One region of the Methylophaga thalassica genome, then DNA from elsewhere that is predicted to be linked to it. Evidence: predicted binding sites of a transcription regulator. Region 1 holds the regulator's gene; the other holds the start of a gene.
What was found. The regulator PhoB, encoded in region 1, activates phosphate uptake and scavenging genes when phosphate is short. The targets are predictions, from matches to a motif close to GNNTGTCATAAAACTGTCANAT.

Region 1 (16,357 bases):
CCTCTTTTTTTATTCAATAAGTTGACCTTTAATCACTTGTTCGGCTTTTTCGATACTCAAATGGCGCACATCTTTACCTTCCACCAGATAAATAATGTGTTCACAGATATTATTAGCATGATCGCCAATACGTTCCAATGAGCGCGCAGACCACATCATATCAATCACGCGAGTGACGGCTCGGGTATCTTCCATCATATAGGTCATTAGCTGACGTAAAATCGCTTCATATTCAGCATCGACTTCACGGTCTTCTTTTGCCACGCGTAGAGCCATATCCACATCAAATCGCGCAAAAGCATCCAATGCATCACGTAACATGCCACGCACATGATTTCCCATCGCTTGCAGCTCACGGTAATTATGCTTGGGACGATCTTTCTCAGATAGATTCAGTGCCATTCTGGCAATACGCACAGACTCATCACCAATGCGTTCCAAATCGGTAATGGTTTTTAATATGCCCGAGACAAGGCGTAAATCCCCTGCCGTTGGCTGGCGAAGCGCAATAATCTGAATACATTCCTCATCGATACTGACTTCTAATGAATTTACCTCATCGTCGTAAGCAATCACTTCACGAGCAATATCGGCATCACCTTTAATCAGGGCTTCCATCGCGTTATGAACTTGCTGCTCGACTAGACCACCCATCGCTAAAACACGAGAACGGATATCCTGTAATTCATTCTCAAATTGTTGCGAAATATGTTGGGAAGTAGTTGTAACCATATGCGTCTCTCCTCAGCCCGGATTAACCGTAACGGCCGGTAATATAATCTTCTGTTTGTTTTTTACTTGGGTTGGTAAAGAGTTCATCAGTGGCACCAAACTCTATTAATTCGCCCATATACATAAATGCAGTGTAATCAGATACCCGCGCCGCTTGCTGCATATTATGAGTCACGATAACAATCGTATACTTTTCTTTCAGTTCGTAAATCAACTCTTCAATTTTTAATGTAGAGAGTGGATCCAGAGCCGAGGCCGGTTCATCAAGCAGCAAGACTTCGGGTTCGATAGCAATAGCACGGGCTATCACTAGACGTTGCTGCTGACCACCTGACATACCCATCGCTGAGTCGTGAAGACGATCTTTCACTTCATCCCATAAGGCGGCGCCTTTTAATGATTTTTCGACCACTTTATCTAAAGTAGAACGATCATTGACACCTTGCAGACGCAGACCATACGCCACGTTTTCATAGATAGACTTAGGAAATGGATTGGGTTTCTGAAATACCATTCCGACCTGACGGCGTAAATCCGCCACATTCACTGAGGGTGAATTAATTTCCATCTTATCAAGCAATAATTGACCTTCCATCCTGACAGAGTCAATCAGATCGTTCATACGGTTAAAACAGCGTAATAACGTTGATTTACCACAACCACTGGGGCCGATAAACGCGGTCACTCGATTTTTTGGAATCTGCATATTGATATTGTGCAGAGCCTGTTTATCACCATAAAACAGGTTAAAGTCTTTGACTTGCAGGCACAGCGTTTCATTATCCAGGTTCACACGAGGCCCTCTTTGCATCGACTCAATATCAATGCCTCGCGATACATTTTTCTGTTCTTTGACTGCTTCCATCGTTTAACTCTCACTTGCTTTATAAGTTTCTCGCAGACGATTACGAATACCAATCGCTGCCAGGTTCAGCACAACAATAATCAATACCAATAAAAATGCCGTGGCATAGACCAACGGTCTGGCGGCTTCAACGTTCGGGCTTTGGAAACCCACATCGTAGATATGGAAACCCAGGTGCATAAATTGACGATCTAAATGCAGGTATGGCGCAATATTATCAATCGCCAGTGACGGTGCCAGTTTCACCACCCCAACCATCATCAACGGCGCCACCTCACCTGCCGCCCTGGCGACAGCCAGAATCAATCCCGTCATCATTGCTGGTGCAGCCATTGGCAATACTGTTCGCCACAAGGTTTCTGCTTTTGTCGCCCCAAGCGCCAGACTACCTTCACGAATCGCTCTCGGAATACGCGACAAGCCCTCTTCCGTTGCGACAATGACCACCGGCACAGTCAAAATCGCTAAGGTTAACGAGGCCCATAATAAACCTGGTGAACCAAAGGTAGGGGCTGGTAGTTTGGCCTGGAAGAAAATCTCATCCACGCTACCACCGATGAAATAAACAAAAAAACCAAGACCAAATACACCATAGACGATTGATGGCACACCAGCCAGATTATTGACCGCGATACGAATCAATCGAACCACAGCACCTTGTTTGGCATATTCCTTTAGATAAACAGCTGCAATTACCCCAAACGGCGTGACCAGTACAGACATGATCATCACCATCATGACTGTACCGAAAATCGCCGGGAAAATACCACCTTCCGTGTTTGCTTCACGCGGCTCGCCTGACACAAACTCCCAGGCATTGTGGAAATACTGGCCCAGCTTCTGTAGCGTAGTCATCGCATTCGGTTTATATGCCTGAACGATTTTTGCCATTGGTATTTCGGCTTCACGGCCATCAGAAATCTTGACGGTGATTTGATCGCGATTCAGCTCTGAATATAATTCATCTAACTGTTCACGAATTTTTGCATAACGTGTATTGAGTTGTTTACGTTCCTCTTCAATTTCCAGATACGGCGCCGTGCCTTTTTCAACCTTATCGAGCTCTAAGCGACGCTGTTCAATTCGCAGCTCTTCAAGACCATGATTGATCTTGCCAATATCTGACTTTTCGATATCTTTTATCTTGTTATATAAAGCATTACTTCGTGCCAATCGTTGCTGAAATGCATCCCAGGCCTGTTCACCCTCAGCGACAACTTCACCCTGTTGTTTAACATTGACCAGATAACCATAAAAGTTGCCCCATTCACGTCGCTCTATCGACATCAGGCCGTCAGGTTTTTGTGTGTCTTCAATCCAGGGATCGTTAATCCAACGAAAATCGAGACCAAAAAAGTCACGATTGCCTATCTTTAATAAGGTTCGATTGGCTGTTTCCTGGCCTTCGGGTAAATGCACACCTGATAAAGCCAAACGAGCGGCAGGCACCGTTTCATGATCCACGCGTTCGCCCACCAGCATGATTTTTTCTTCGCCGGGTTCGGCATAGGTCAGCTCAACGATATCAGCAGGCCAGAAATGGCTCAGGCCTCTCACGGCGATCAAACCAATCAAGCCGACGACCATCACCAGACTGATACTGACCGCGCCGGCATTTAACCAAACCCAAGGTTTACCGCTATCAAACCAGATTTTCATTGAAGAACGTTGTTTCATTCTATATTCCTAACTACAGCGAGCTGTATTTATTACGTAAGCGCTGGCGCACAATTTCAGCAACGGTATTCAACACAAATGTCGCTAAGAACAATACCAATGCCGCCAGGAACAATACGCGATAATGCGAACTAGCCACTTCAGCCTCTGGCATCTCTACAGCGATATTGGCGGATAACGCTCTGAAGCCTTCAAAGATATTGAAGTCCATAATCGGCGTATTACCTGTCGCCATCAATACAATCATCGTCTCACCGACAGCACGGCCTAAACCAATCATCACCGCCGAGAAGATACCTGGGCTCGCCGTCAGCAGCACCACTCGCGTCATGGTTTGCCATGGGGTTGCACCTAAAGCTAATGAGCCAATCGTCAGATGTTTCGGCACACCAAAAATCGCATCTTCGGTAATGGAGAAAATCGTCGGAATCACCGCAAAGCCCATAACCAATCCGACTACCAGCGAATTGCGCTGGTCATAATTAATACCGATATCATTTAAAAATTGCGGCATATTGCCATCAAATAACCACAACTCAATCGCACCACTGGTCGCCATCGAGACATAACCGACTAACAACACAATTGGAATCAACACCGCCGGCTCCCAGCCATCAGGAATGCGTTCACGCCAGGCTTTAGGTAATTTTGTCCAACCCCAGGCAGTCAAAATAATCATCACCGGCAACATAAACAGTAATGTGAACACACCAGGCAAATGGTCTTCGACTAATGGTGCTAACCATAAACCCGCGAGGAAACCTAAAATAACCGTTGGCAAAGCCTCCATAATTTCGATGGTCGGTTTCACAAAGCTACGCATTCTGGGCGACATAAAATAGGCGGTAAAAATTGCGCCCATAATCGCCAGAGGAACAGCTACCAACATCGCGTAGAAGGCCGCTTTGATGGTGCCGAATGTCAGTGGCGTTAAACTAAATTTAGGTTCAAAGTCATTACTGGCTGACGATGACTGCCAGATATATTCAGGCTGATCACGACTTTCATACCAAACCTTTTCCCATAAGGAATGCCAGGAGATGTCCGGGTGTTCATTACGAATATCCAGTAACTTCACGTCACCATTATCAGTCATGCTGATAAGACCATTTGCCCTTGGTGAGAGGCCAATAACCGCTTCGCTGTCCACATACGGTTCAACCAATAACGTCCGGTGAGCCGTGGTGTGATAAATCCCCAAATGTCCGGTTTTATCCAGGGTTAAAAAGCCTTTACGGGCTTGCTCTGGTGCAATGGCAATAATCGGGCTGCTCTGAGCATTAAAACTACGCACATTATGTAAGGTGTAGTTATTGTCTTTGTCTCTGACCGGAAACCATTGATCAATCTGACCATCACTACGTCCCACCAGAATAGAAATACCACCTGTCAGAAATTCAAAGCTCGTAATATCCACGCCTGTGGGTACCGCTTTGATTTTCTGAATTAAACGTGGTTTATCCAACTGCTGAACATCGTAGTAGTAGATAAAGCCCGTATCATCGGCCAGATAAAGTTCACGTTGATCAATATCCAGTTTGACCTGAGTCAGCTCACTGACATCCGATAAGGGGATCTCGTGCTTTTCTTCTTTAATGGTAAATTGCGTGTCATCAAGAAAATCAGCTTCTTTCTCAAAGCGTTTCAGTATTAAACGCTTGTCCTCGGTATAAGCAATAAACGTCGTTTTGTCTTCATAACTCTGAACAGAAAGCAGATTGATTGACTTGCCTTGATCGTCAATCACAACATGTTTTTCACCCAATGGATAAGTGACTTCTGGCACGATAACGCGTTGCGTTCCCGTTGGATAAGTCACTTTGTATTTTTCTTTAATGACTAAAGCACTGCCATCATTAAAACCATAACTAAACACACCTGTCGTTGCGGCACCGGCACTGACAGTACTGATGGTTTTTCCCGCCAACGGCAGTGAGGTTTCGGTCATTGTTTTGCCGGTTTTGGCATCAAAAAAACGCACCATGCCGTTAGCTTCGACAGCCATGGCCACCGTGTTGTATTCATTCAGGGATAAAAAGGTAGGTTGTTTAAAATCGCTGTGATATGTCGCTTCTGTTTTAAGGCTGGCTCCCTGAAACAACGGCATAACCACATAGAGCAGATAGAAGAAAATCAGTACGATGGCCAGGATGACTGAAATACCACCCACTGCCACACCATATTTGGCAACACGATCTTTCACCTCACGCCATGCACGCCTGCGATTTGCCACTTTGGAACCGGGCGCAGGTAATACACTATCTTCGACTGTTTGTTCTTGCATCTAGCAATACCACTTCATTTATTTTTCAGCTTTATTTATTGCTAAACATACTGACTTAGAGTGTTTTTAGCGATAAATTTAGAAAAAACGCCCCGTAAAAACGAGGCGTCTTCCTGATCATGACAAATGCTGTTTTATTGCAGCTTTTGCAGTTCTTTTTCTACAACTGAGTCTGGAAGTGGAATATAGCCATCTTTAACGACTACTTTCTGACCCACTTTAGACAGAATCATTTTAATGAATTCACGATCAATCGGCGCTAATGGTTTGTTAGGCGCTTTGTTGATGTAAACGTATAAGTAACGTGAAAGCGGGTAAGAACCATTCGCTGCATTATCTAATGTTGCAGGAATCATTTTACCGCCTTCTTCTTTAGCTAAAGCAAGTGCTTTAACACCAGACGTTTTATAACCGATACCTGAGTAACCAATACCGTTAAGCGATTTTGTTACACCTTGAACAACAGATGCTGAACCTGGTTGCTCATTTACGCTGTTTTTGTAGTCACCTTTACATAAAGCGTGATCTTTAAAGTAACCATAAGTACCGGAAACAGAGTTACGACCGTACAGTTGGATGTTACCTAAATCCTGACCTAGCTGTTTCCAGTTAGTAATGTCTTCTGGGTAACCACAGGTGCGGGTTGCAGAGAAAATCGCATCCACTTGAGGAATGGTCAGACCATCAATTGGGTTGTCTTTGTGCACATAGACAGCCAAGGCATCGATAGCAACACGAATTGGGGTGGCTTTGTAACCATATTTCGCTTCAAATGCCGCGTCTTCTTTATCTTTCATTTTGCGGCTCATTGGACCAAAGTTAGAAGTACCTTCAGTCAATGCAGGTGGCGCAGTTGAAGAACCTGCAGCCTGAATTTGAATACTCACATTTGGGTATTCACGTTTGAACTCTTCAGCCCACATTGTCATCAAGTTAGCTAATGTGTCTGAACCAACACTCGATAAGCTGCCTGAAATACCGCTCACTTTTTCGTAGTCAGGTAAAGCAGGATCAATATCACCAGCGAATGTCAGCGGCGAGAAAGCCATCGTCATTGCAGCACCTAGCAGAGCAAGGTTTTTCTTGAACATAGTGTTCAACTCCCAAAAATTAAAAGAAAAAAGCAACGTTATTAACGTAAGCGCTAGGTAGTATGAGTTTAGCGTGTGACAAGGATATGAAAAATATATGACAAAGAGATGACAGAGACATTTTTTCTTTGTTTAACGGGCATTTATACCGGGATTTTCTCCACTGCTGCTGTCTCAGGAAAGCAACATTTAAAACTGCTACCTTTGCCTAACTCGCTAGTGATAATCAGTCTTGCGCCATGTCTTTGCAGCACGTGTTTAACGATCGCTAAGCCCAGCCCTGTGCCGCCAGCATCACTACTACGACCTTTATCAACACGGTAGAAACGTTCCGTCAGCCGATCTAAGTGATGAGCCGCTATACCTTCCCCTTCATCCGTTACTTCAATGCAGACGCCATCATCTGTTTCGCGCCAGCTGAGTGTGACCTTGCAACCCGCAGGAGTATATTTCACCGCATTGAATACCAGATTAGATATTGCACTTCGTACTTCACCCAAATCACAAATCAACCATTTATCTGTTTCCAGATTGAGACTGAACTGATGCTCATGGTAGTGCTCCAATGCCTTGGCATCCTCAATGATCGAATGCAGCAACTTGTCCACATCCGTTGGAATGCGACGTAATGATTTTTCTCCAGTCTCCAACTGAGATAAGACCAATAAATCCTTAATCATCAAATGCATACGTTCACTTTGCTGACGCATTGCTGGCAGAGCCATTTTCCACTGTTCCGGATCGGTATCTTCGGTAAACGCTTCCAGATAACCTCGTAAAACGGTTAGAGGTGTTTTTAGTTCATGCGAAACATTAGCAACAAAGTCACGACGCATACGCTGAAGTTTGATGGTCTGGGTAATATCACGGGCAATCAATAAGCGGCCCGAGCCCATGTAGTTCACCAGCTTGACTTCCAGCTGCACATCTTCATTCAGCGGTGATTTGACCGTCGTCGTGCCGCCGAGGTGGATATGATTTTCCAGTAAGTGCTGAAAAGCAGGTTCACGAATGAGATTATTGATCCTGACATTGTTATCCCGGGGCCAGCGTACGCCTAATAACTCTCGAGCGGCCTGATTTGCCCAATCCACTTCACCAAACTCACCCAAGACAACGATGCCATCCGGTAAGGCGGCTGTTGCTGATTGAAAGCGTTTAAGGTATCCGGTTAGTTTTCTTTTCCGATTACTATTTTGTTGACGCATCTGCTCAATCTGACGACAGACATCATCAATGACCCCTTCCGCACTGGGCGAGCGACGTTTTTTGGGTTTTTGTAACCAATACCAGAGTTTGTACCAGTTATGCTGAAGCCACAAAGCATAGGCCAAAGTGGCAACAAACATAAACGCCATCATTTGACCAAATAACAGCCCGACAAAACCTGCCAGACTGACTAGTGTCAGTAGCCGCCAATTATCCCATTGCATATTTCAGTTCGCTTAATCGACTGAAAAACGGTATCCAACACCTCGAACGGTCTGGATAAATTGATCATGGCCTGTTGGCTCAAGTGCTTTGCGCAAACGACGTATATGGACATCCACGGTACGTTCTTCAATGTACACGGTATCGCCCCAGACATAATCCAGTAACTGTGAGCGACCATATGCGCGTTCAGGATTTTTCATGAAAAAGTGTAATAAGCGAAACTCGGTAGGCCCTAATTCAACACGCACATCATCAACAGTGACACGATGACTTTTTGTATCCAGCACTAAATTGCCAAACTGGAGTTTCTGAGCATCTTCATTTTCTGGCGGCTGGCAGCGACGTAATACTGCTTTAATACGAGCGATAAGCTCAGGTGGTGAAAAAGGTTTATTGACGTAATCATCAGCCCCAACAGCAAGACCTTTGACCATGTCTTCGCTTTCACCTTTGGCAGTGAGCATGATGACGGGAATATTGGCCAGAAACTCGTTAGCACGCAGACGACGAATAAACTCAATGCCATCAATGCCAGGTAACATCCAGTCGAGTAAAATCATATCGGGTTGGTTATTTTTTAATAAGTCCAAACCAGATTCTGCATCACCAACCGACTCGCAGGTCAGACCGGCCTGTTTCAGGGTGAACGTCAACATATCCCTGATGGCGACATCATCTTCAACCACTAATACGCTTGTAGCCATAAATTCATCCCAGTATTTCTTCAATCATAGTCCAAGTATCTTACCTCTGAATTATGACAATTTCGTAACAACCGTGTTTTTATTACCATTGCAGGCTACTTTATAGACTATCTGAAAAATATAAAGCCACAATTTCCGCTGGAAAATGTGGCTTTATGACAGTTTTATGTCAAAACATATGCCGTTGTTTTAACTCATAATTCCCTTAATCATATAAAACAACGATGCAGCTAATACTGCGGCGGCAGGGACAGTGATTAACCAGGCTGTAACAATTTTTTTAACAATATCGCGTTTGACGTAAAGACTTTTCTTTTCTTTCTTCAATACTTTTTTGGCTTTTTTGAGCGTGTCTTTTTCACGGTCAATTGAGCTATATAACTGAGTGATGCGCTGGTAATCAGCCGCTGACTTTTGTTTTTTATCGAGCAACATATTCAGCTCACTGCGTAATGCGCTTAATAAACGTTTTTCTTCCTGAATTTCTTGTTTATCTCGCTCAATTTCTTGCTTGAGGCTACTCGACTTATCCATCCATTCTCGCAAGAAACCAACACCAAAAACACCGCCAATGGCAATATGCGTTGAGCTGACCGGCAACCCTAACTGGCTGGCGATAATGACCGTGATAGCGGCTGCCATCGCAATCGAAAATGCACGCATTTGATCCAGTTCAGTAATTTCACCCCCCACGGTGCGAATCAAACGGGGACCATAGAGGCCAAGTCCAAGCGCTATACCAAAGGCACCGACAGCCATTACCCAGAAGGGTATGCCCGCTTTGGCATTAATACCGCCAGTCATCACAGCATCATGGATCGCTGCCAGCGGCCCGATTGCATTAGCCACATCATTCGCCCCATGAGCAAAACTCAATAAAGCCGCAGCAAAAATTAATGGGATGGTAAACAGAATATTGATGCTTTCACGATCGTTTTTCAGCTTGGGCAAACGACGGCGCAATGAGGCTTTGACTAAAAAGAAGGAAATAAAAGCGACGATCAAACCAATAGTTGATGCTTGCAACATGCTTGGTTTATCGACGATGTCGACGGTGAACAACCAGTCATTGACCAAGGTTAAGAACTTCGGCCAGATGTGTTTCAGGCCTTTTAAGACCAGATAAGTTACAAAAGCCCATGCCATGATCGATACATACACCGGTACCCATTTCAGCGAGGCGGCTATTTTGTTTTCCTGAAAGATAATGGTTTTTTTGATGGCAAACAAGAAAGCGGCGGCCACCACACCACCAATCACTGGAGAAATTACCCATGAGCCCACTATGGCGCCCATCGTTCCCCAGTTCACAATCTTAAACCCTGCTGCGGCAATACCTGCTCCCATCACACCACCGACAATAGAATGCGTGGTTGAAACAGGTGCGCGAGCAAATGTCGCCATATTTAACCAGAGTGCAGCCGCTAGTAACGCGGCCATCATTGCCCAGATGAAAGTATCACTCTCCTGACCAAAGGCATTGATATCGATGATGCCATTTTTAATCGTGGAAACCACATCGCCACCAGCAATAATGGCGCCGCTGGCCTCAAAAATCATCGCGATGACAATGGCACCAGTCATTGTCAAAGCCTTGGAGCCCACCGCAGGCCCGACATTGTTGGCAACATCATTGGCACCGATATTCATTGCCATATAAGCGCCAAAGACAGTGGCTATTGCCAGAAAGAGATTATTGGGAACGCCGCCACTGGTAACAAAGCTGTAGCCGAGCACGGCCACCATAAAAAAAAGGGCCATGCCGATTCTGGTTAGTTCAGCATGACTCTTCTTATAGGCTTGTTTTTCAATTTTATGGATGTCTTTTATTTCCACGATGATTCCGTTAATAACTACCCAAAACGGCGCAATTATTACAGCAATGTGACATGAGGCATACCCCAGACAAGACCGATGTAACTATTGCCTGCTATGATTGTCTTGTTATACAACCTTCTGACAAGCATTTGAGACTGATGAAAAAATTTTTATTTTTTATATTACTGCTAACCGTTTTTAATGCACATGCGCGCAGCAGCCTGTTTGATGGTTTAGGTCTGGGCAGTGATGAAGAGGTCCCACCACTTGTCGAAGACGCTTTTCAATTCAGCGCAGAAGTCAATGATGCCAACAGCATTCTGGCACATTGGAAAGTACTCGATGGTAACTACCTGTACCAGAATAAAATTCAGTTTGAAGTGGTTGGTAATGACAACGTTAAGTTAGGCCAGATATCGCTACCCGCAGGCGAAAACAAGCAAGATGAAACCTTTGGTTTAGTGCAGGTTTATCATCATGATTTATCACTGATCATGCCCATTGAGCGCCCTGAAGGTCCAAGCACATTTACTCTCAAAGCACGCTTTCAGGGATGTTCAGAAAAATTTGGTATTTGTTATCCGCCTTCTGAGCAACAAGTTGATCTGGCTTTACCAGCCCTCAGCCAAGCCCCGCAACAAAAAGCGGATGATGCCAAACCCATTGCTAATCAACTCACCGAACAAGACCGTATCGCTCAGAAACTGGAACAGGAAAACCTAGGCCAAATCATTCTCGGCTTTATTGGATTGGGCCTGTTACTGGCATTTACCCCCTGTATCTTCCCGATGATTCCTATTTTATCCAGCATCATTGTCGGCGAAGGAGAACACATCACTACCCGCCGTGCTTTCACCTTGTCGCTTGTCTATGTTTTGGCGATGTCAGTGACATATACCATTGCCGGAGTGATCACGGGATTACTCGGTGAAAACTTACAAGCGATGTTTCAAAATCCATGGATAATCAGTGCATTCAGTGCCTTATTCGTTATTCTCGCTTTATCCATGTTCGGCTTATACGAGTTGCAACTGCCCCACACCGTTCAACACCGCCTACATCAACTCAGTCACAAGCAGCAAGGTGGCAAACTGATGGGAGTAGCGATGATGGGTTTACTGTCAGGCTTGATTGTTGGCCCTTGTCTGGCGCCACCGCTGGCGGGTACCTTAATTTTTATCGGCCAACATGCCGATCCCGTATTAGGCGGACTCGCTTTATTTGCGCTGAGTATAGGGATGGGTATACCTCTGCTTATCATTGGTACATCGGCTGGCAAACTGCTTCCTAAAGCCGGCAACTGGATGATGTTTATTAAATCGGTGTTTGGCGTCCTGCTATTAGGTCTGGCCATCTGGATGTTGGAACGCATCATCCCCGGTTGGCTGACGTTGATTCTTTGGGGCGGCTTATTAATTGTGACCGCCGTCTACCTTGGCGCATTTAATCATCTTGATATTGATGCCACGGATCTCAATAAACTTAGTAAAGGTGTCGGTTTAATACTCTTTATATACGGCGCAATGTTGATGATTGGTGGTGCGAGTGGCAGCCAAAATGTCTGGCAACCGCTTAAGGCGATGGCACTAAGCTCTGACAAGTCACTGGTGTCACAACACCTTACTTTTTCACGTATAAGCGATCTGAACGAACTGAATCGTCGACTGGCCAGCACAACACAACCGGTGATGCTGGATTTTTATGCCGACTGGTGTACCGAATGTAAAACGATGGAAAACACAACGTTTCAGGATCCTGAAGTCATTGCCGCAATGAAAAATTACACCTTGCTGCAACTGGATATGACGGAAAATACGCAAGTCCATCAGGATATGCTGAAATCACTGCGGGTATTTGGCCCTCCGACCATGTTGTTTTTCGATAAAACAGGCAAAGAACTAAAGCAACACCGGCTGGTTGGCTTTGTAAAAACCGATACCTTCTTGGATCACATTAAGCAGATTCAGCGCCAATAACAGAAAACTCCAGAAACCAGACTTTTCGGCGAAAATAGCAACAAAAAGCCGCTTTTTATTTCGATAAACTGGACATCATCAGTTTGCTGGTGCACAATTCCGCCTATTATCTTTGACCCGTAATTGAAGGATCGCAATGGCGAATATTGTTGTGCTTAACGGCCCCAATCTCAATCTGCTTGGGACACGCGAGCCTGAACATTATGGTGCTGACACGCTGGACAATGTTCAACAACGCCTGGATGCAATCGCAACAGATGCCTCACACCAACTCGATTTTTTTCAAACCAATGCAGAGCATCAATTAATTGAAAAAATTCATGCTGTCAGAGGTAAGGCTGATTTCATCATTATTAATCCGGCTGCATTCACACACACCAGTGTGGCATTACGAGATGCTTTATCCGCGGTCAAAATTCCTTTCATCGAAGTACATATTTCTAATATTCACGCACGCGAAACATTCCGCCATCACTCCTACCTGTCAGATATTGCAGTAGGCGTGATTTGTGGACTTGGCACCCAAGGCTACGAATTAGCTTTGGCATCTGCCATCAGACAACTCAACCCATAACGACTAAATATAAGGTTTTAGCATGGACATTCGTAAAATAAAAAAACTGATTGATTTGATCCAAGAATCTGACGTATCTGAAATTGAAATTTCAGAAGGTGAAGAATCAGTACGTATCAGTCGTAATCACCATTCTGCGGCTGTTTCTTACAGCGCTCCAGCACCTGCTCATTATGCTGCTCCAGCGGCAGCCCCTGCTCCAGCACCCGCAGTAGAAACAGCCAAAACGGTCAATGAAGCCAATGCTGTCCGCTCACCAATGGTGGGGACTTTCTATCGTTCATCATCACCTGAAGCCGCGCCATTTGTTGAAGTTGGCCAATCCGTATCTGCTGGTGATGTCATCTGCATCATCGAAGCGATGAAAATGTTCAACCAAATCGAAGCTGACCGTAGCGGAACAGTTAAAGCTATTCTGGTTGAAAACGGTGATCCTGTTGAATTTGACGAGCCGCTAGTCATTATCGAATAACAGTCACGCTGGCTATCTCAGCATAGCCATTGCTCACCCTGAATTGTGGATTAAAACCAAATTATGATCGATAAAATTGTTATTGCTAACCGAGGCGAGATTGCCTTGCGTATCTTGCGGGCATGTTGGGAGCTAGGCATCAAAACGGTTGCTGTTCACTCAACCGTAGACCGTGACTTAAAACACGTTTTGCTAGCTGATGAGACTGTTTGTATTGGCCCTGCCCCCTCTAGTGAAAGTTATCTCAACATCCCTGCACTTATCAGTGCTGCTGAAATTACAGATGCCACAGCAATTCACCCCGGTTATGGCTTTTTATCTGAAAATGCTGACTTTGCAGAACGTGTAGAAGAAAGTGGCTTTATTTTCATCGGTCCACGTGCTGATACCATCCGTCTGATGGGTGATAAGGTATCGGCAATTAAAGCGATGAAAGAAGCTGGTGTACCTTGTGTACCAGGCTCTGACGGCCCATTAGGTAATGATGATGAAACCAATTTACGTCTGGCACGTGAAATCGGCTATCCGATCATTATTAAAGCCGCCGGTGGTGGTGGTGGTCGTGGTATGCGCGAAGTTCACAGTGAAGCACACTTGCTGAACGCTATTGCCTTAACACGTAGTGAAGCAAAAGCAGCATTTGGTAATGGCATGGTTTATATGGAGAAATTCCTGGAAAATCCTCGCCATATTGAATTCCAGGTACTCGCCGATCAGCATGGCAATGCTATTCACTTAGGTGAACGCGACTGCTCTATGCAGCGTCGCCATCAAAAAGTTGTTGAGGAAGCTCCTGCTCCAGGCATCACCCCAGAAATGCGTGATCGTATGGGTAAAATCTGTGCGGAAGCTTGTGTGCGCATTGGTTACCGTGGTGCTGGTACCTTTGAGTTTCTCTATCAGGATGGTGAATTCTATTTCATCGAGATGAATACCCGTATTCAGGTAGAGCATCCGGTTACTGAACGTGTAACTGATGTTGATCTGCTGGTGCAACAAATACGCATTGCGGCTGGTGAACCACTATCTATTAAACAAGAAGATATTGTCATGCGTGGACATGCCATTGAATGCCGTATCAATGCTGAAGACCCTCGCACGTTTATGCCAAGCCCAGGACAAATTACGTCTTATCATGCACCAGGCGGTGCCGGTATCCGTATGGATTCTCACATTTATAGTGGCTACCGTGTACCACCAAATTACGATTCTCTGATCGGCAAACTGATTGCTTACGGTAAAACACGTGATATCGCGATTGCCCGTATGCAAACAGCCTTAAAAGAAATTGGTATTGAAGGCATTAAAACCAACGTTGAGCTGCAACGTGACATCATGGACGACACTCACTTCCAAACGGGTGGCACCAATATTCATTACCTTGAAAAGAAACTGGGCATGTAATCAACCATGGCCTGGATTCAATTTATTTGTAACACCACATCAGACAAGGCAGATGCCTTGTCTGATGCGTTTTCTGAGTGCGGTGCAGCGGCTGTCACATTTGAAGATGATGCCGATCAGCCTATTTACGAACCCGATTTGGGTACCACACCTTTGTGGACGGCAACACGCGTTGTTGCCTTATTTGATGCGGAAACCAATCCTGATGATGTCGACAAGATGTTATCAACGCTGGTAAACGATATGCCGCCATATCGTGTTGAAGCCGTTGAAGATAAAGACTGGGAAAGGGAATGGATGGATAACTTTCATCCTATCCAGTTTGGCGAGCGTTTATGGATATGTCCTAGCTGGCATACACCACCAGCACCTGATGCGGTCAATATTTTGCTCGATCCCGGTCTGGCATTCGGTACCGGTACCCACCCCACCACAGCCTTATGTCTGAACTGGTTAGACCAGGCAGATCTCAAAGGTAAATACGTGATTGATTATGGCTGCGGTAGTGGTATTTTGGCGATTGCTGCCGCCTTGCTGGGGGCTGAACGTGTTATTGGTGTCGATACCGATCCGCAGGCACTTGAAGCGACACGTGCCAATGCTGCACGTAATGGCGTCGAGATCGAAGCCTATTTGCCCGGTGACTGTCCGGATGAACCATGTGACCTATTATTGGCGAATATTCTGGCCGGCCCACTTCAAACCCTTGCGCCACGTTTTGCCAATCTGGCCAAACCCAGTGCGGAGCTGGTATTGTCAGGCATATTAGAGGTACAGGCTCAGGAAGTATCGGATAGCTATGCTGCATGGTTTGATATGCAAGCGCCTACCATCAAGGAAGATTGGACTCGATTAAACGGCACTCGTCATGCAAGGTAACACCCTCAGTATCGGGCCATACCGTTTGCCGAATAATTTATTTCTGGCGCCGATGGCAGGAGTGACGGATCGCCCATTCCGCCAGCTTTGTCGTCGACTTGGTGCGGGAATGGCGGTATCAGAAATGATTACCGCAAACAAAGCCTTATGGGCCAGCAAAAAATCTTTATTACGTGCCAACCATGCAGGTGAGCCAGAACCGCGTAGTGTACAGATTGCTGGTGCCGATCCCAAAATGATGGCTGAAGCAGCAAAACATAATGTCGATCAAGGTGCCCACATCATTGATATCAATATGGGCTGTCCTGCAAAAAAAGTCTGTAATGTGATGGCGGGTTCTGCTCTATTGCAGGATGAATCATTAGTGGCCAGCATCCTTGAATCAGTGGTAAATGCTGTCGATGTGCCTGTCACCCTGAAAATACGTACCGGTTGGGATAGAGATAA
Region 2 (16,357 bases), on a different contig from region 1:
TTTGAGCAATAAAGTCGAGCCGTATTTTTTTGTCTTCACTCAGTACTTCACCACCGACATTCATTTCGGCAACAAAGGCAAAGTATTCCTTAAGCTGCCGATGGGTTTGTTCAAGCTCGGCCTGATGTTGCACTTCGTTTTCAGGTGATTGTGTCATTTTCTGCCAATAGATGATTTCAGCATCACGCCATAAGACTTCAAAACGGGTACGTATTTCATGAATACGGTTGTAGATGGTTTCGAGTTTGCTGCCTTTATCAACAATGTGTTCGGGTGTGGTTATTTTGCCGCAATCATGTAGCCAGGCAGCGACTTTGAATTCACGCCATTATTCCTTAGAGTGGAAACGAAATTCACGGAAAGCTGGTGCCAGAGAGGTTTCAGCCTGCTCTGCCAACATGAAAGCTAATTCAGGAACACGTTCACAATGGCTGGCCGTGTAATGTGACTTGTCATCGATGGCTTGAGCAATTAACTGAATAAAGGAATCCATCAACCGATCCTGATTTGCTTCATGCTGACGAATGGCTGCCAACATATCTTCCATAGAATGCCCAAGCTCATCGATTTCACGAATAAAGCTATCTGGAATATCCAGTTTATCGAATTGGCGTTCGCGGATTTTCTGATTTTCTTCTGCTAACTTTTTAATCGGTGCCACAATCGGTGAGGCAAATAACCAGGGTGCAGGTAATAACAGCAACAGCACACCAATCGACATCCATAAAGACCATGTCACTTTTTCTTGTGCACCGCTCAATACAGCTTTAACTGGAATCACGATCCCAAGGTAGTCTTTCCTGGCGCCATAACTGCCAAATGGCGAGACATACACATAAAGATCCTGACCGTTTAGAGTGGTTTGTTTTAACTGACGTTGATCGCTTTGTTGAAATGCGTAATCCAATAGAGGTGAGTAAGGTACGCTTAATAAACCCTGCTGTTTACTGAGAAACCATTTATGTGCCAACGCTATTTTTTGCTCATCTGACACATGAGCTATGGCTTTATTAAAAATACTTAATAAGCCCTGATTTTTATCTGAAACCAATATTTTTAATGCACCGGGGAAAGGTGTCGGCGAGAAATCAATATCATCATGGTATTGCACGTCATTATAGAAAAACCGTTCTCCCACATAATGTAGAATCTCAGCTACATCAAGGCCAGCAAAGGCTTCGCCATCACTTACTGCTTCAAACACCGCCCGGGTTGATGGGACTTTTTTAATCGTTATTTCAGGGAAAGCCTGTTCGACGACCTGAATGATTGACCAGCCCTCAGGTATAGCAACGGTTTTACCATTTAGCTGTTGAATATGGGTAATGGGCACATTGCCACTTTTTGTCACCAATGAATAAGGTAAATTTACAAAAGGATCGGTAAAGCGACCAGAATAGAGTGACTGACCGGTATCAAATACCGACTGCAAAATATCAATCTGACCAGCTTCATACTGTGCAACCAGCTCACTCCATGAATAGCCATTGATATAGTCAAACTTTAATCCTGTCATATCAGCGATGATGGAAAGATAATCAATGCTGTAACCTTTTGGTTGCCCAGAGCTGGAGAAATCAATGGGGGCCCAGTCTCGTTCATTCGAAACGGTTAAACGTTTCGATTCAGCAATCAGCGCTTTTTCTTCTTCTGTTAAATCAAGCGGTGTACGTGTTTCTGGAATCAAAATGGCTTCATTACTGGGCAAGTTAGAAGCTAATAACTCGCCCGTTGAACGGTATAAAAATACCTGACCATAATCACTGAGTTCATGCTGACTTAGATAATCAGACATGGAACTCAAAGCAATATCAACCGCTATCACTGCACCACTATCAAGCTGCTTGGAATAGGTCTGGCCGGGTGCTTGGATATTGTGGAATAAATACGGGTCCGTTTTTCTTATCGTTTCTTTATCGGCGTTCACGAACCAGGGTCGGATGGTAGATAAATAATTACTCGGTTCGCTGCGTTTAAACCTGAGCTGAAAGTCGCTGGAATAATATTCAAACGTTCGGCTACGCTGAGCTTCGTCACCACGTATTGTCACCACCACCCAACGATCTTCAGGATCTGCATTGAGCTGCTTACGAACATCATCACCACTGTTCAGGTTAATGACTTCATAAAAATCACCATTCGGTAAACCAACATAAATCGCATACAACATGTCGCGATTCAACATCAGGGAGGAAAAAATGCCTCTGGCATCCTTAGTAACGTTATTGCCATTCACCAAGCCAGGATAACTGGCAAGAATTCGTGTGGTTTCGACTGCCTGGCTGTCAATCGTGTTGAGTAGCTGGCTGGTCTTATCTGCCAGATTATTGAATCGTTCTGTGGCATTTTCCGTGGCCATCTGCTGCATGAAAAAATATTGCAAAAGCAAAGCCGCAGAGGCTGTGAGCACGGTAGCAATGATAAAGGTCATCACCACGGTGATGCGTATCGTCAGTTTAAACCGACGGGGGTGTTGTCTGTGTTCTGCCATTCGCAGTGTCCGTATCGCTAAATGCTACATCACATCAAATTACCCGTAATTGTTGTCATGCGGGTAGGTCCAGGATTTGACTATACACCTTAAGTTATCGGTTAAAACACAGATTCATGAGAAATATGTGATGGGCGCCATATTCCCTTAGCAAAATTTATTTGCCTAAATAGGTTTTCATCCATATTTTTTGTTAAAACAAACAAGTGTTCAGGACTGGTTAAGCTCACACCATTCACTATACTAAGACCCTGTTGACCTCATAGCAGATAGAAAAATAAAAAGGACACCGCATGAAATGGGCTAAGTTAGGCTTACTGAGTATCTGCCTTATAGGGATTATTGTTGGACTTGGCCTGTGGTGGCAGCACCAAAAAACCTATCCTTCTACCGACGATGCCTATGTCGAAGCGAATATATTAACCGTATCATCACAAGAGTCTGGTCGGGTAACTGAGCTTAATGCTACTGAAAATGCTTATGTTAAAGCCGGTGATGTGCTTCTTAAAATTGATGACAGTGATTTACAAAGTGCTGTTGATGAGGCCACCTCAGAGCTAGAAAAAACGATTCAAAAACACATGATGGCCGGTTCAGATGTCAGCGAAGCTATCGCCAATCTCAATGCTGTACAGGCCACATTACGCGATGCAGAACTCGAATTTGAACGTCAGCAAACCTTGTATGAACGCCGGATTATTTCTAAATCCACCTTAGATAAAACCCAAGCTAATCTCGATAAAATCAAAGCCGACAGAGACAGTGCCAGAGCAGCCTTAAATACTGCTCAGACTCAGCTTGGCGGGAAAACCGATGAAGACCCGGCCGTGCGTGCTGCTCGTGCCACATTAAAACGTGCCCAGATAGCACTCAGTCATGCCGTCATCTATGCCCCGGCTGACGGCTGGATTGCTAACCTGACTCTGCGCCCGGGTGATGTTATTACAGCAGGTCAGTCATTATTTTCCCTTGTTGAAAAAAATGATTGGTGGGTCACTGCCAATTTTAAAGAAACCGCCCTCTCTCGTATTCAGCCAGGTCAGCCCGCCAGCATTGAAGTTGATATGTACCCTGATCTGAAATTAAGCGGCAAAGTCGCCAGTTTGGGCATGGGCTCAGGGGCTATTTTTTCTCTGCTTCCTCCTGAAAATGCCACCGGAAACTGGGTGCATGTAACTCAGCGCTTTCCAGTACGGATTCATTTAGACTATCAGCCTTCGCCAGACCAGCAACAACGTTTGCGAGCCGGCGCCAGTGTCACGGCTACAGTGGATACCACGAATTTAGATACAGCCAATGACTGAGGCAGAAAAACAGCCTGTTCAATGGTTAATCGTATTTGCGGTGGTGCTCACGGCCGTACTTGAAGTATTGGATACCACCATCGTCAATGTGGCTTTACCTCATATCAAAGCTGCATTTGGCATTACCAGCGATCAAACGGTCTGGATTGTCACCAGTTACATTGTCGCTTCCATTGCTGTCATGCCTCTGACGGGCTTGCTCTCACGTAAATTTGGTCGCCGTCGTTTAATTATCACCGCCATTGTTGGCTTTGCATTTTTCTCAGCATTGGGAGGCATGGCTCAAAACTTCGAAATGCTGGTATTTTTTCGCTTAGGCCAGGGCTTTTTTGGGGCTTTTTTGATCCCGCTTTCTCAAGCAATTCTGTTTACCAGCTTTCCAAGAGAAAAGCGTGGACAGGCGATGGCGATATTTGGCTTAGGTGTGATTGTTGCCCCCGTACTTGGCCCCACTCTCGGTGCAATCTTAACTGAACATTTTTCCTGGCGTGCGGTGTTTTACGTCAATATGCCTATCGCCTTTATCGCTTTGCTAATGGTCAGTGGCGAACTTGAAAAAGAAGAGACGCAGCATGTCGATATCGACTGGGTGGGGCTATTACTCATGGTTACCGCTATTGGTGCGTTACAAATGACGCTGGATTTAGGGGAAAGTCATGACTGGTTTGATTCTCACCTGATTCAAATCACAGCGATCACCTCGGCCGTTACCGGACTTATTTTCTTCACTCGTGGCATAGGCCGTAAGCTCAATATCATCGACTTCTCCTTACTGAAGGACAGAAGCTTTGCGGCGGGTAATGTCGCCATTGTCGGCTTTGGTGTATCGATGTTTGGCGCGATAGCTATTTTGCCGTTATTTGTACAAGGCTTGTTAGATTATCCGGTATTGGAATCAGGTGAGCTGTTTATTCCACGAGGCATCGCTGCTGGTTTTTCCATGGTGGTGACCGGCTCGTTTCTGGTGAATCGCTTTGATCCACGCATGTTATTAGCCATCGGATTAATTCTCACAGGCAGTGGCAACTTCATGCTAGCCAATCTGAATCTGGAGGTCAGTTTCTGGCAACTATCATGGCCAGGAGTGGTATCAGGTTTAGGCATGGGACTGTTTTTTGTGCCCATGTCGACACTGGCTTTTCAGAATATTTCTAGAGAAAAACAAGATGAAGCCTCCGGTATTTACAGTGTGATGCGGTCACTGGGCTCATCCGTCGGTATTGCCATTATTGGCTGGCAATTGGCGCGAAGAACGAATCTTCACTACGCCATTCTCACTGAACAAATTACGCCTTTCAATCCTGCGGTTAGCACCTACTTAGCGCCTCTGGGGCTCTCCCCGACGACTGGACAAGGGGCAAAAGTATTAGCCAATGAAGTGTTAGCTCAAGCGTCAATGTTAGCGTTTCAGGATGCCTTTATTTTGTCCGGACTCGCGGCCTTTGCCATGTTGCCGATGGTGTTATTAATTCAAAAACCACAGAAGTCAGAGATTAAAGCACCTGCCAGCGTGCATTAATCTCAGCACAAAAGTCTTGTTATAAAAAATCCCGGGCCAGCATGCTGACCCGGGATTCATTAAACCTGAGTAATAGCGAAAGTTATTTATGAAATGAATAAAGACTTGGCATTTACAAATTCTTTCATACCAAAGCCACCGTGCTCACGGCCATAACCACTTTCTTTAACTCCACCAAAGGGCATATTGGCTTGAGGACCGGCGTAACCATTAATGTTAACCATGCCCGTGTCGAGTTCTTCCCGAGCAATTCGAGTAGCACGTTTCTCATCCTTAGAGAATATGCCACCGCCAAGACCATATCGATGCGAATTGGCAAGCTCAATGGCTTCAGCTTCATCCGCCACTTTGAATAATGAAGCCACCGGACCAAATAACTCGTCCTCATAAGCTGGCGTACCGGGCTGGATATTTTCCAACACTGTGGCGGGGTAATAGGCCCCTTTCTGCTCTGGTATTTCACCACCACATAAACAGCTGGCCCCTTTCATTACAGATTGCTGAACCTGTTGATGCAGTTTGTCACGGAGATCGACACGAGCCAGAGGGCCCATATCATTCTGACTGTCGGTGGGATCACCGAAAGTCACCTGCTTCATCGCAGCAACATATTTATCTCTGAATTCTTCATAGACAGGCGCTTCAATAATAAAACGTTTAGCCGCAATACAGGTTTGGCCACTATTCATCACCCGCCCCTGCACACAGGTTTTCACCGCCAGATCGATATCGGCATCGCGAAGAACGAGATAGGCATCACTACCACCCAATTCGAGTACATTTTTCTTCAGATGTTCGGCTGAAATTTTAGCAATCAATCGACCAATGCTGGCACTACCGGTAAACGTCACCCCACGGATATGTTGGTGAGCAATCAGTTCATCTGCTGTCTCACCATCGACAAATAGACAGCTAAATACGCCTTTAGGCAAACCGGCTTCTTCATAAATTTTTTGAATAGCTTCTGCTGTTTCAAAACAGGACTCATCATGTTTAAACACCGTCGTGTTACCCGCCATGATGACAGCAATGCTGTAGCGGATGCATTGATAAAGTGGGAAATTCCAGGGCTGCATACCTAAAATCACACCTTCAGGCTGATAAGTAATAATGCCTTTTTTACCACCTGAAATTCCACGCTCTTCATCGGCTAATGCATCAATGCCATGCTCAGCCGTATATTCACAAATAGCAGCGCACTGCTCGGCTTCACCTTCACCTAAAGCTAAGGTTTTTCCCATTTGTTTTGCCATCATTTGAGCTAAATTGGCTTTGTCTCGACGCAGTAATTCAGCAATTTTTTTGATGATGGTGGCGCGATGTTCCAGTGAGGTCTTTCTCCATTCCTGAAAAGCTTGGTGAGAATCATCAATTAAGGCTTCTGCTTCCTGCTTTGTGTGCAGGTAGTAAGTTTTATACACCTCTTCTGTAGCCGGGTTATAGGTATCAATCGTCTGACGAGAAATAGTGGTAGTTTTCAATTCTGCTTGTGTCATGTTTTATCCTCTTTAATAGTAAGAAAAATAACGCTTTTTGCAGATTGAAAATTAACGAGCATCCTCCATGAAGGGATAATCGGTGTATCCCTCAGCGCCACCGCCATAAAAGGTATTTTGATCGGGTGTGTTGAGTGCTGCACCGGCTTTCAGGCGTTCCATTAGATCCGGATTGGCAATGTATTGACGGCCAAAGGCTACTGCGTCAGCACGTTGGCTTTTCACTGCATCTTGGGCCGTGAGGAGATTGTAGTCGCCATTGGCAATGTAAAAGCCCTGCCATTGCTGGATAAGTTGCTCAACAATGTGTAGATCTTTATTGCTGACATCAATGCCTGGAAAGCGTTCAACGATATGAACATAGGCCAGTTTGTGATGGTTTAGGTGATTGATAAGTGCAGTGTAGGTTGTCAGCGGATCGCTATCACTAACATCATTAAAGGTACCGGTTGGAGATAGTCGTATACCTACCCGGCCAGCATCCATCACCTCAAGCACGGCTTCGACCACTTCATTCACCAGGCGGATACGATTTTCAACTGAACCACCGTAATTATCAGTACGGTGATTACTGCCATCACAAATGAACTGGTTTAATAAATAACCATTGGCGGAGTGAATTTCAACACCATCAAAACCGGCTTTGTCGGCATTGCATGCGCCTGTTTTATATTCTTCAATCAGATTGTTAATGTCATCTGTTGTCATCGCGCGTGGCTCTGACACATCGACCATTTGGCCGTCTACAAAGGTTTGTGCTTGAGCACGAATCGCTGAAGGAGCAAGCGGCTTCTCACCTTCTGGCAGAACAGAGTGATAACTGATTCGGCCAACATGCCAGAGTTGTAAGAAAATCTTTCCACCTTTGTCGTGAACGGCATCCGTGATTTCTTTCCATTTTGCTACTTGTTCGTCAGAGTAAATACCAGGGGTCTTGATATAGCCTTTACCCATCTTGCTGATTTGCGTGCCTTCAGCAATGATAAGACCAGCACTGGCACGTTGTGAATAGTATGTTATGGAGAGATCATTGGGGATATCCGTATCATCATGGGCTCTGTTTCGTGTCAGTGGGGCCATAAAAATGCCGTTTTTGAGTTCCACTGAGCCCATCTTCACAGGACTGAATAAGTCATTCATATACTTCCTCCTTTGTTGTCCAGATAACTAGTTTGATGCACATACCAGTAAATAGTTCGTTGGCTAACTATAGGAGAGAAACTGTCTTTTCTATGTGAAGAGATAAACCTGAGCGTCCATAAAACAACACTCTAAAATAAAAAGTCCCTTTTAATCCTTACCCGATGACAGTTCTACATTCTGATATGCGTTCTCTGATGTTAAATACTGACACTTGCTCGTTTATGTTTGGGTAAATACAGCGATATCACGGCTGTGATGACGATAAATAAAGCAGACACCCATAAACAAAACCCTAAACCATAAGACTGGTAAAGCCAGCCTGAAAGCACCGTACCTATCAGCCTGCCCATGGCATTTGCCATGTAATAAAAGCCGACATCAAGTGATACGCCGTCTTCACCTGCATAACTAACAATCAGATAACTATGCAACGCTGAATTAATGGCAAATAAAACACCAAAGATCATCAGCCCCACTATCAGTACCAGCTCTTTATGCCAGTTATAGCTCAGTGCGACTGCGATCATTACTGGAATCAAACTTAAGGCTAGCGCCCAAAATAAGGCATCTTTGCCATCTGGAAGTCTGTGTTTAGAGCGGGTAGTTAATCGAGGCGTAAAACCTTGTACCGCGCCGTAACCTATCACCCATAAAGCCAAAAAACCGCCTACATACCAGTGATCCCAACCAAAGCTGGTGGATAAATAAACGGGTAAGGCCACAACAAACCAGACATCCCGTGAGCCAAACAAAAACATTCTGGCGGCAGAAAGCACGTTAACTGACTGGCTTTTAGAAAAAACATGACTAAATTTAGGCTTATTTTTAGCTCTGCCAAGCTCTTGTTTAAGAGAAAACAGGCTAAATATCCAAACTATCATTAATCCAAGGGCCATCACTAAGACCGCCCCTTTAAATCCAATCAGCGTGAGCAGCCCGCCTCCGAGAAAAAAGCCGACCCCTTTTAATGCATTTTTTGATCCGGTTAACGCGGCAACCCATTTATAGAGCTGACCATTTTCCTCTTTTGGCACCAGTAACTTAATGGCACTTTTGGCACTCATTTTATTTAAGTCTTTGGCGACACCGGATAAGGCCTGTGCCGCCATGACCCAGATAACAGTTAACCATTCACTCGGCACAAGTAGCATAGATAAGGCGACAACTTGCAGCAGCAGCCCTATATTCATCGTTTTATTCAGGCCAATATGTGCACCGAGCCAGCCTCCAACAAGATTAGTGATCACCCCAAAAATCTCGTAGAACAAGAAGAGCATGGCGATCTGCAACGGGCTGTAACCCAAACTATAAAAATGCAATACCACTAACATGCGTAATGCACCGTCAGTTAAGGTAAAAGCCCAGTAGTTTGTGGTGATAATAAGATACTGGCGAATCTCGTCAGATAGCTTAGCCAAAGCTGTCATTGATGATTACTCCGAATCCTAGCGACCGACCAAACGCACTAACTCAGCAGTACGGTTAGCATAGCCCCACTCGTTGTCATACCAGGCATAAATCTTTACCTGCGTGTTATTGACGACCATGGTGGATAAGGCATCAACAATGCTTGAACGCGGGTCACCTTTGTAATCTATCGATACCAGAGGGCGCTGTTCAAAACCTAAAATACCCTTCAACTCACCATTAGCCGCTTCTTTTAATAAACGGTTGACTTCATCAGCTGTTGTTGCACGCTCAACCTCAAACACGCAATCTGTTAGCGAGGCATTGGTTAGCGGCACACGTACAGCATGCCCATTAAGACGCCCTTTTAACTCAGGAAAAATTTCTGTAATCGCCGTTGCTGAACCTGTTGTTGTTGGAATCAAGCTAGTGCCACATGACCGTGCGCGACGTAAGTCTTTATGTGGTGCATCAATGATCGTCTGGGTATTGGTAATGTTATGAATGGTCGTTATAGAGCCATGTTTAATACCTAACTTATCGTGAATAACTTTAACCACAGGCGCAAGAGAGTTTGTTGTGCAGGAAGCGGCTGTCACAATTTGATGTTGGTTTTTGTCATAACTATCATCATTGACACCCATCACGACATTTAATACGCCCTCTTCCTTCACGGGCGCCGTCACAACGACACGCTTTACACCTTGTTTCAAATAATCTTGCAGGATGGCCTTGCTTTTCATTTTGCCACTGGCTTCAATGACAACATCACAGGATGACCAGTCAGTCTCAGCGATGCTTTTATTCTGACTGCAGATGATGTGTTTACCATTGACGTGAATGACATTATCTTCAGACATCGCCTCATGCTGCCAAGTACCTTGAACTGAGTCGAAATTGAGTAAGTGAGCCAATGTATCTGCATTTGCAGCAGGATCATTAATCTGAACAAATTCAATATCATCCCAATCAAATGCAGCCCTTAACGCTAAGCGACCGATTCGACCGAACCCATTAATACCTACTTTGATTGTCATGTTTAATCCTTAATTGCGTAGTATGTTTCTAAGAAATTCAGGTGTGTCGTTACTGTTAAAGCACGAGGTCTTACAGACTGGACAAGCTCCTTAACCTCTTTCCATTCCATACCCATTTCCAGTAAAAGTATGGCTGCAATCAATCCTGTTCTACCCGAACCACCACGACAATGAATAGAAATGGTCGATGTTTGCTTTAACTGTTTAAGTAGCTCAGTTTTGACCTGAGAAAATCTCGTCAAGAAAAGTGCATCTGGAGACATATCATCTTCGATGGGTAACTGAAACCAGTGCATCCCCTTCCTCTGGATCAGTATTCCCAAGTCAGGCACACCTAAATCCATAAGCTCGTGATCGGGTAGGGCTGTTATGACAGATGTTGCTCCCGCATGATGCAAAACGTCTAAAGCCTGTTCTATGTCAGTCTCTTTTGTGCCAGGACATGGCGTAAAAATAAATTGCCCGCCGGTTGGCAGGGGAAGAAAAGTAATTGGATGTGTATTCATGATTTAACAACGTTCTTAAAAATTATCCGCAGCAATTTTTTTGATTATCTGGACGATCCGACATTTGTTGTAATCGTTGCACGTCTTCATCGATAAGTTGCTGATTATGTATTTGGGTGGTTGATATCACGGCTTGCATCCATAGAGGTAAGTCAGGATTGATACGATAGAAGACCCACTGTCCCTGACGTCTATCCTGTATAAGCCCACATTTTCTGAGTTGAGCTAAATGCCTGGAGATTTTTGGTTGAATTTCATTTAAAGCTTCCGTTAATTCACAAACACATAATTCTTCCTGTTTGAAAATCAACAAGATGCAACGTAAACGCGTTTCATCGGAGAGACATTTATAAAAATCTACTGGGCTCATCACTCTATTCCAGGCTTGGATTTAACTAAGGTAAATAAATGAATACGGTTATTCAGCTCTCTTATGACAGAAAGCCAAAAAACCATATTTTGTGGAAGAGATACAATATTTAGATGCCAGCATAGTTGCTTGGAGCTGTCATCGTTCTGAGGACATCCATCAGATTGTTTATCACATAAATAGATCGAGAAATCGTATTGTTCGGTGAGACTCATAGGTGTTGTTTGATGAGGTATCAGCTTTGAGTAAGCTATTGCCCCTGATACCTCAGTATCTAATGTGATGTCATGACAATATCCTCGGAAGTCATTTCCGCCTGCCTTATTCAGCAGTAAAGTAGCCAGATAAGCATAAACAGGATTTTCTTGGCATTGGAAACAAATTCTTTGCATTTTTATTCAGTTTCGTTGATCGACTTAATATATGATAATTGATATATATTTCATTAATATTACACATAGAATAAAACTATAAAACCACATTAATCAAATAAATTCGGTAGCATATCATTAAAAATAAACTAATATATCATATTTCATATATATGTAATATGATATATGTATATTCCTTCTATTCAATTCTCAGCAACGCTATTTAGATGCTCACCACAAATAAAAGGAATAGTCATGAAATCGTTTATTAGAAATAGTATTTATATTGGTATTGTCTTCACTGCACTCGGTTTGACAGCGTGTGATTCCGAATCCTCTTCGTCCGTCACGACGAGTGCTGATAATGGAGACACGAGTATTGTTATCTCGGGATCCACCTTTGCTCGCCCCTTTTTCGAGAATGTATTAGAGAAATACAAAACACGGGATCAAAGCACCCAATATGCTTATCATTCGGTCGGTAGTGGTGCAGGGATTGAACAGTTCATAGCTGGAGAAGCAGATATTGGAACAACGGATGCCCCTATCAACTCGGCAGAATCCAGTCGCCTGAAAGAAGGGTATGAAGAGATTATAGTTACCTCCGGCATGATTAGCATTGCATACAATATTGATGGAATTAACACCCCCTTAAACCTACCGAGAGATGTGTATACAGATATTTTCCTTGGGAAAATAACCCAGTGGAATGACCCTCGAATACAATCTGCCAATGCTGATATCAGCTTACCGAAGAGTCATATTCAGCTTATTACGCGTTCCGATAGTAGTGGTACAACCCATGCTTTTACTCAACACCTTTCAGCAATCAGCCCAGAATGGAAAAACGCGTTCGGTGTACACAAAGTCATAGATTGGCCGGGAAAGGCGATGAAAGCGAAGGGGAATGAAGGCGTGTCTCAACGATTATCTATTACAAAAAACAGTATTGGTTATGTTGAGTTTGGCTTTGCAAAACAACTTGGATTAAAAATGGCACGACTAGAGAATAAACATGGAAAGTTTGTTTTGCCTGACATTGAATCAGGTCAAGCCAGTTTTAATGATGAGCATTACAATGAAACTGGGGAACAAGTTTCATCGATTAGTGATCCTGATGGCTATCCAATCGTGACATATACAAGGGCTTTGATACGTAAAGACTACAACGATCCTAGAAAAACAGAAAAAGTTCGAGACTTAATAAAATGGACGCTTAATGACGGCCAAGAACTTGCTGAGGATTTGTATTACCTCCCATTACCTGAACAGCTTATTCGATCAGAACAATCAAAATTATGACCATGTATAAAATTATATTTCTATAAGTGTATGTCTTATTTAGGAGTGAAAGGATTATCAGGAATCATCGTCGTAGTCAGTTGTCGCACTAATCAATGCGTTGATTCATCTAAAGATAAGCTGTGTGCAAAAATCAAATGACATGAATAAAAAGCATTTCACACTATACAAACATGTGCATTGCTATCTTTAGTTGAATTTGAATTTACCACTGTCAAGGAGATATAGATGAGTAACGATATTCGAAAAACCATGTGGGAAGCGATGAGTGATAGTCCATTTCTGATGATTGGGCTGGATAACACGCTCCAACATAGTGAGCCCATGACAGCACAGTTAGATGAAAACGCTGATAGTGAATTCTGGTTTTACACCACAAAAACCAACCGTATAGCGAAAGGCGGCCCGGCCAAAGCCAATTTTGTCAGTAAAGATCATAAAGTCTTTGCTTCTATTCGAGGCACATTAAAACCAGAAACGGATGAGGCTGTGATCGATAAATACTGGTCAAAAATGGCGGCATCCTGGTATGAACAGGGTCGTGAAGATCCTTCATTACTAATGATGCGTTTTGAGCTGGATGATGCGGAGGTATGGATCTCCGATCCGAGTATTAAAGGTTTATTTAAACTGTTCACCGATGGCAAAGTTGAGCCGGAGATGATGGGTGAACATAAAAAGCTTGGCCTATAAACCCGCCACTCTCGTTTAAAATATGCAAAACCAGCCCTGCTCATACCTCTGAGCAGGGCTTTTTTATTGACCCCAATTATTGCCTAGTCGAAATAAACAAAAGGTTCTTGTTCATGTGCAGGTAAGTCATGAATATAGTGTTTATCTGCATAATCCGTACATTTGAGATCAGCCAGCACCTGTTTATCTTTCACGACATAAATCCCGGCAAATTCACGTTTTTCTCTGACACCGGCCTCTGCATCAATCCATTCTCCATTGCTGATGCCGGAATAAACGATATAGTCATAACGCCCGTTTGAGAACCGCAGGCGTCCTTCTCCACCGCCACTGTATGCTGTCGAACTGAATTGCACAGGTGCGTGGAGTTCCAGCTCAATCTGTTCCGGTTTACCAAAGCGATAGATTAACGTGTCCTGTGCACTGACACAGACTGAAACTGCTTTAGACTTGATATGACAACTAAAGGAAATCGTTTCCTGTTTGTGACATACATTTTCAGCGTAAAGACTGCTTGATAAACACAGCAGTAATAAAAGCCCGATAAGTTTACTCTGCCCGTAAAGTCTAAGATGCTTCATCAGCTCGCTACATTAAATAATGATACTGCCAAGGCCAGACTCAACACGGCAACAACCAGATTAGCCAACACGCCCCAGCGCGCTTTGTAACCTTTGGGTATTTCGGCTTCGCTTAATTGCTTGAGTACCACGCCATACTGATAGGACGAGATAAGCGCACATACCGCACCAAGCAGGATAAAAGCGAGACCAAGTATAAAAGTTGAAGATGTTGTATGAGGTGCCTGATGCCCTTGCATGACTGCGATTAACAGACCGGCCCGCTCAACAACAAAGCCAAAGGCAATCATGGCAAGACTGGTGCGGTTCCAGGCTAATAATGTGCGTTCCGCAGCAAACAACACTCTCGGATCATCTAAATAAGACATATCAAATCGCTCTTCCACTCAAGATTTACAGTGAGGTTAAACCATAACGTCAAATGACCAAGATAACCACCAAGAAATTGAAAACATACCTCTACTTCACTTCAAACTGATTGCGGACAGTTTTTATGACTGCACGCTTAGCATCATCGCACATTGATAAAAACCTATTTTCACAAAACTATCGGTTGTAAAAATAGGTAAAACAACCAGGCATCGACTTGACTCAAACAGGCTATCGCGTTTCACTGAAAGTCCAGCCAATTAAATAGGAGGTTGAAATGATTTCAACTGAAATTAAGGAAGCTCGGTCAATTCAAGATGTTGTTCAATTAATCGATCATGGTGGAACAAACAGTGACTCGCCAGAAGAAGTCGCGGGCACGTATGCGTATCTGGCGGTGATAGATTCAGACCACGTCAACAAAGAACATGCTAAATCCCAATTAGATGAACTTATCGAAGCAGGCGCGAAATTTGATTATGACCTTGCTTTGGAATATGCAGAATCGCATCTTATCGAATCACAACATTAATACTTAAAAACAAGCCCTATGCACGTCTGTGAAAAGCGTCATAGGGCTTTTTTTACCTATTCGGTTTATATTTCTACTCCATGATTGATGTATCACAAGCCCCCTGATAAAAAACAAACATCATGACTACATCACTGAATTAAAATAAGAAACTTGCAGTTATCGATAATTACTATATTCTGGCCTACTCTCGTTTTGTCATTTATCCCATATAACTGGCTCAGCTCCCATTGCTTTATCAGGATAAATGATGACCAAGCCCGTTCGTGTTCGTTACCAGACAATTGAAGTCGGTGACATGGATATTCACCTTTGTACTCTTCGTGACAAACAGCAATTTAGTGATCCCGAGGGTGAAGCGGATGATATGGGTATATCTTCAGCTACCTGGCCCCTGTTTGGTGTTGTCTGGCCGTCCAGCATTGTGCTCGCCAATCATATGCTGGATTACGATATTAAAAATAAACGTATCCTTGAAATTGGCTGTGGTATGGCCTTATCCAGCTTATTACTCAATGAACGCATGGCCGATATCACGGCGACTGACTACCACCCTGAAGTGAATCATTTTCTTGATCGAAACACCGATCTCAACAGTGGGAAAAATATTGCTTTCGAACAAGTGGACTGGGCGAATGATGATAGTGATTTGGGCAAGTTTGATTTAATTATCGGTAGCGATCTGCTTTACGAAGATGAGCATGTCCTGTTGCTGGCCAACTTCATCAATAATCATGCGAATCAGCATTGCGATGTTGTTCTGGTCGATCCGGACAGGGGCCGAAAAAACAAACTGGATCGGGAAATGATCGCATTTGGCTTTACCAGTAGTTACATAAAACCTGAACACACCGACTACTTAAAAGAGAGCTATAAAGGTTCTATCCTAAGATTCTCACGCTAAAACTATCTTTTTATTGCGGCGTAATACCGGCTACTTTCAACTTTCCTCGCCGCACTTTGGTCATCGCGATCGTCGACGAAATCAGTAATGGTGTCACCACCAAGAGAGTCGGTACGATGGCAATGCGTGTGAAGGCGATCATCATGATGGAACGTAATTGCGGATCTTTTTGAAACGATATCATCAGAGTACTGAGCAGCTCTATCGAAATCGAGATAGAGTAAGCAATCAAAACTATACGACACCGTTTCCAGACAATATGCCAGTGTGCATTGATTAGCGGGGTTTGATGTACATGTTTTGCTCGATACCAAATATAAAAAATCACTGAT

Region 2: a site for PhoB is predicted at 11,804-11,825, ahead of pstS (phosphate ABC transporter substrate-binding protein PstS). Genes of this name have one in related genera too.

The regions. Positions count from the first base shown of each region.
Region 1 covers NZ_BSND01000006.1:94,078-110,434, forward strand. Annotated here, with positions in the region: gene ppx (exopolyphosphatase) at 1-17, opposite strand, end outside; gene phoU (phosphate signaling complex protein PhoU) at 10-732, opposite strand; gene pstB (phosphate ABC transporter ATP-binding protein PstB) at 755-1,597, opposite strand; gene pstA (phosphate ABC transporter permease PstA) at 1,601-3,274, opposite strand; gene QQL60_RS11465 (ABC transporter permease subunit) at 3,288-5,558, opposite strand; gene QQL60_RS11470 (PstS family phosphate ABC transporter substrate-binding protein) at 5,693-6,649, opposite strand; gene phoR (phosphate regulon sensor histidine kinase PhoR) at 6,793-8,082, opposite strand; gene phoB (phosphate regulon transcriptional regulator PhoB) at 8,095-8,787, opposite strand; gene QQL60_RS11485 (inorganic phosphate transporter) at 8,977-10,623, opposite strand; gene dsbD (protein-disulfide reductase DsbD) at 10,764-12,581, shown strand; gene aroQ (type II 3-dehydroquinate dehydratase) at 12,718-13,155, shown strand; gene accB (acetyl-CoA carboxylase biotin carboxyl carrier protein) at 13,178-13,627, shown strand; gene accC (acetyl-CoA carboxylase biotin carboxylase subunit) at 13,691-15,031, shown strand; gene prmA (50S ribosomal protein L11 methyltransferase) at 15,038-15,910, shown strand; gene dusB (tRNA dihydrouridine synthase DusB) at 15,900-16,357, shown strand, end outside.
Region 2 covers NZ_BSND01000005.1:133,752-150,108, forward strand. Annotated here, with positions in the region: gene QQL60_RS07850 (HD-GYP domain-containing protein) at 1-157, opposite strand, end outside; gene QQL60_RS07855 (transporter substrate-binding domain-containing protein) at 329-2,491, opposite strand; gene QQL60_RS07860 (HlyD family secretion protein) at 2,785-3,795, shown strand; gene QQL60_RS07865 (DHA2 family efflux MFS transporter permease subunit) at 3,788-5,314, shown strand; gene QQL60_RS07870 (NAD-dependent succinate-semialdehyde dehydrogenase) at 5,401-6,810, opposite strand; gene QQL60_RS07875 (alkene reductase) at 6,862-7,950, opposite strand; gene arsJ (organoarsenical effux MFS transporter ArsJ) at 8,151-9,380, opposite strand; gene QQL60_RS07885 (ArsJ-associated glyceraldehyde-3-phosphate dehydrogenase) at 9,399-10,397, opposite strand; gene QQL60_RS07890 (phosphatase domain-containing protein) at 10,400-10,903, opposite strand; gene QQL60_RS07895 (metalloregulator ArsR/SmtB family transcription factor) at 10,926-11,273, opposite strand; gene QQL60_RS07900 (hypothetical protein) at 11,273-11,665, opposite strand; gene pstS (phosphate ABC transporter substrate-binding protein PstS) at 11,900-12,946, shown strand; gene QQL60_RS07910 (pyridoxamine 5'-phosphate oxidase family protein) at 13,175-13,639, shown strand; gene QQL60_RS07915 (hypothetical protein) at 13,723-14,220, opposite strand; gene QQL60_RS07920 (YidH family protein) at 14,220-14,588, opposite strand; gene QQL60_RS07925 (hypothetical protein) at 14,867-15,121, shown strand; gene QQL60_RS07930 (class I SAM-dependent methyltransferase) at 15,369-16,025, shown strand; gene QQL60_RS07935 (hypothetical protein) at 16,036-16,357, opposite strand, start outside.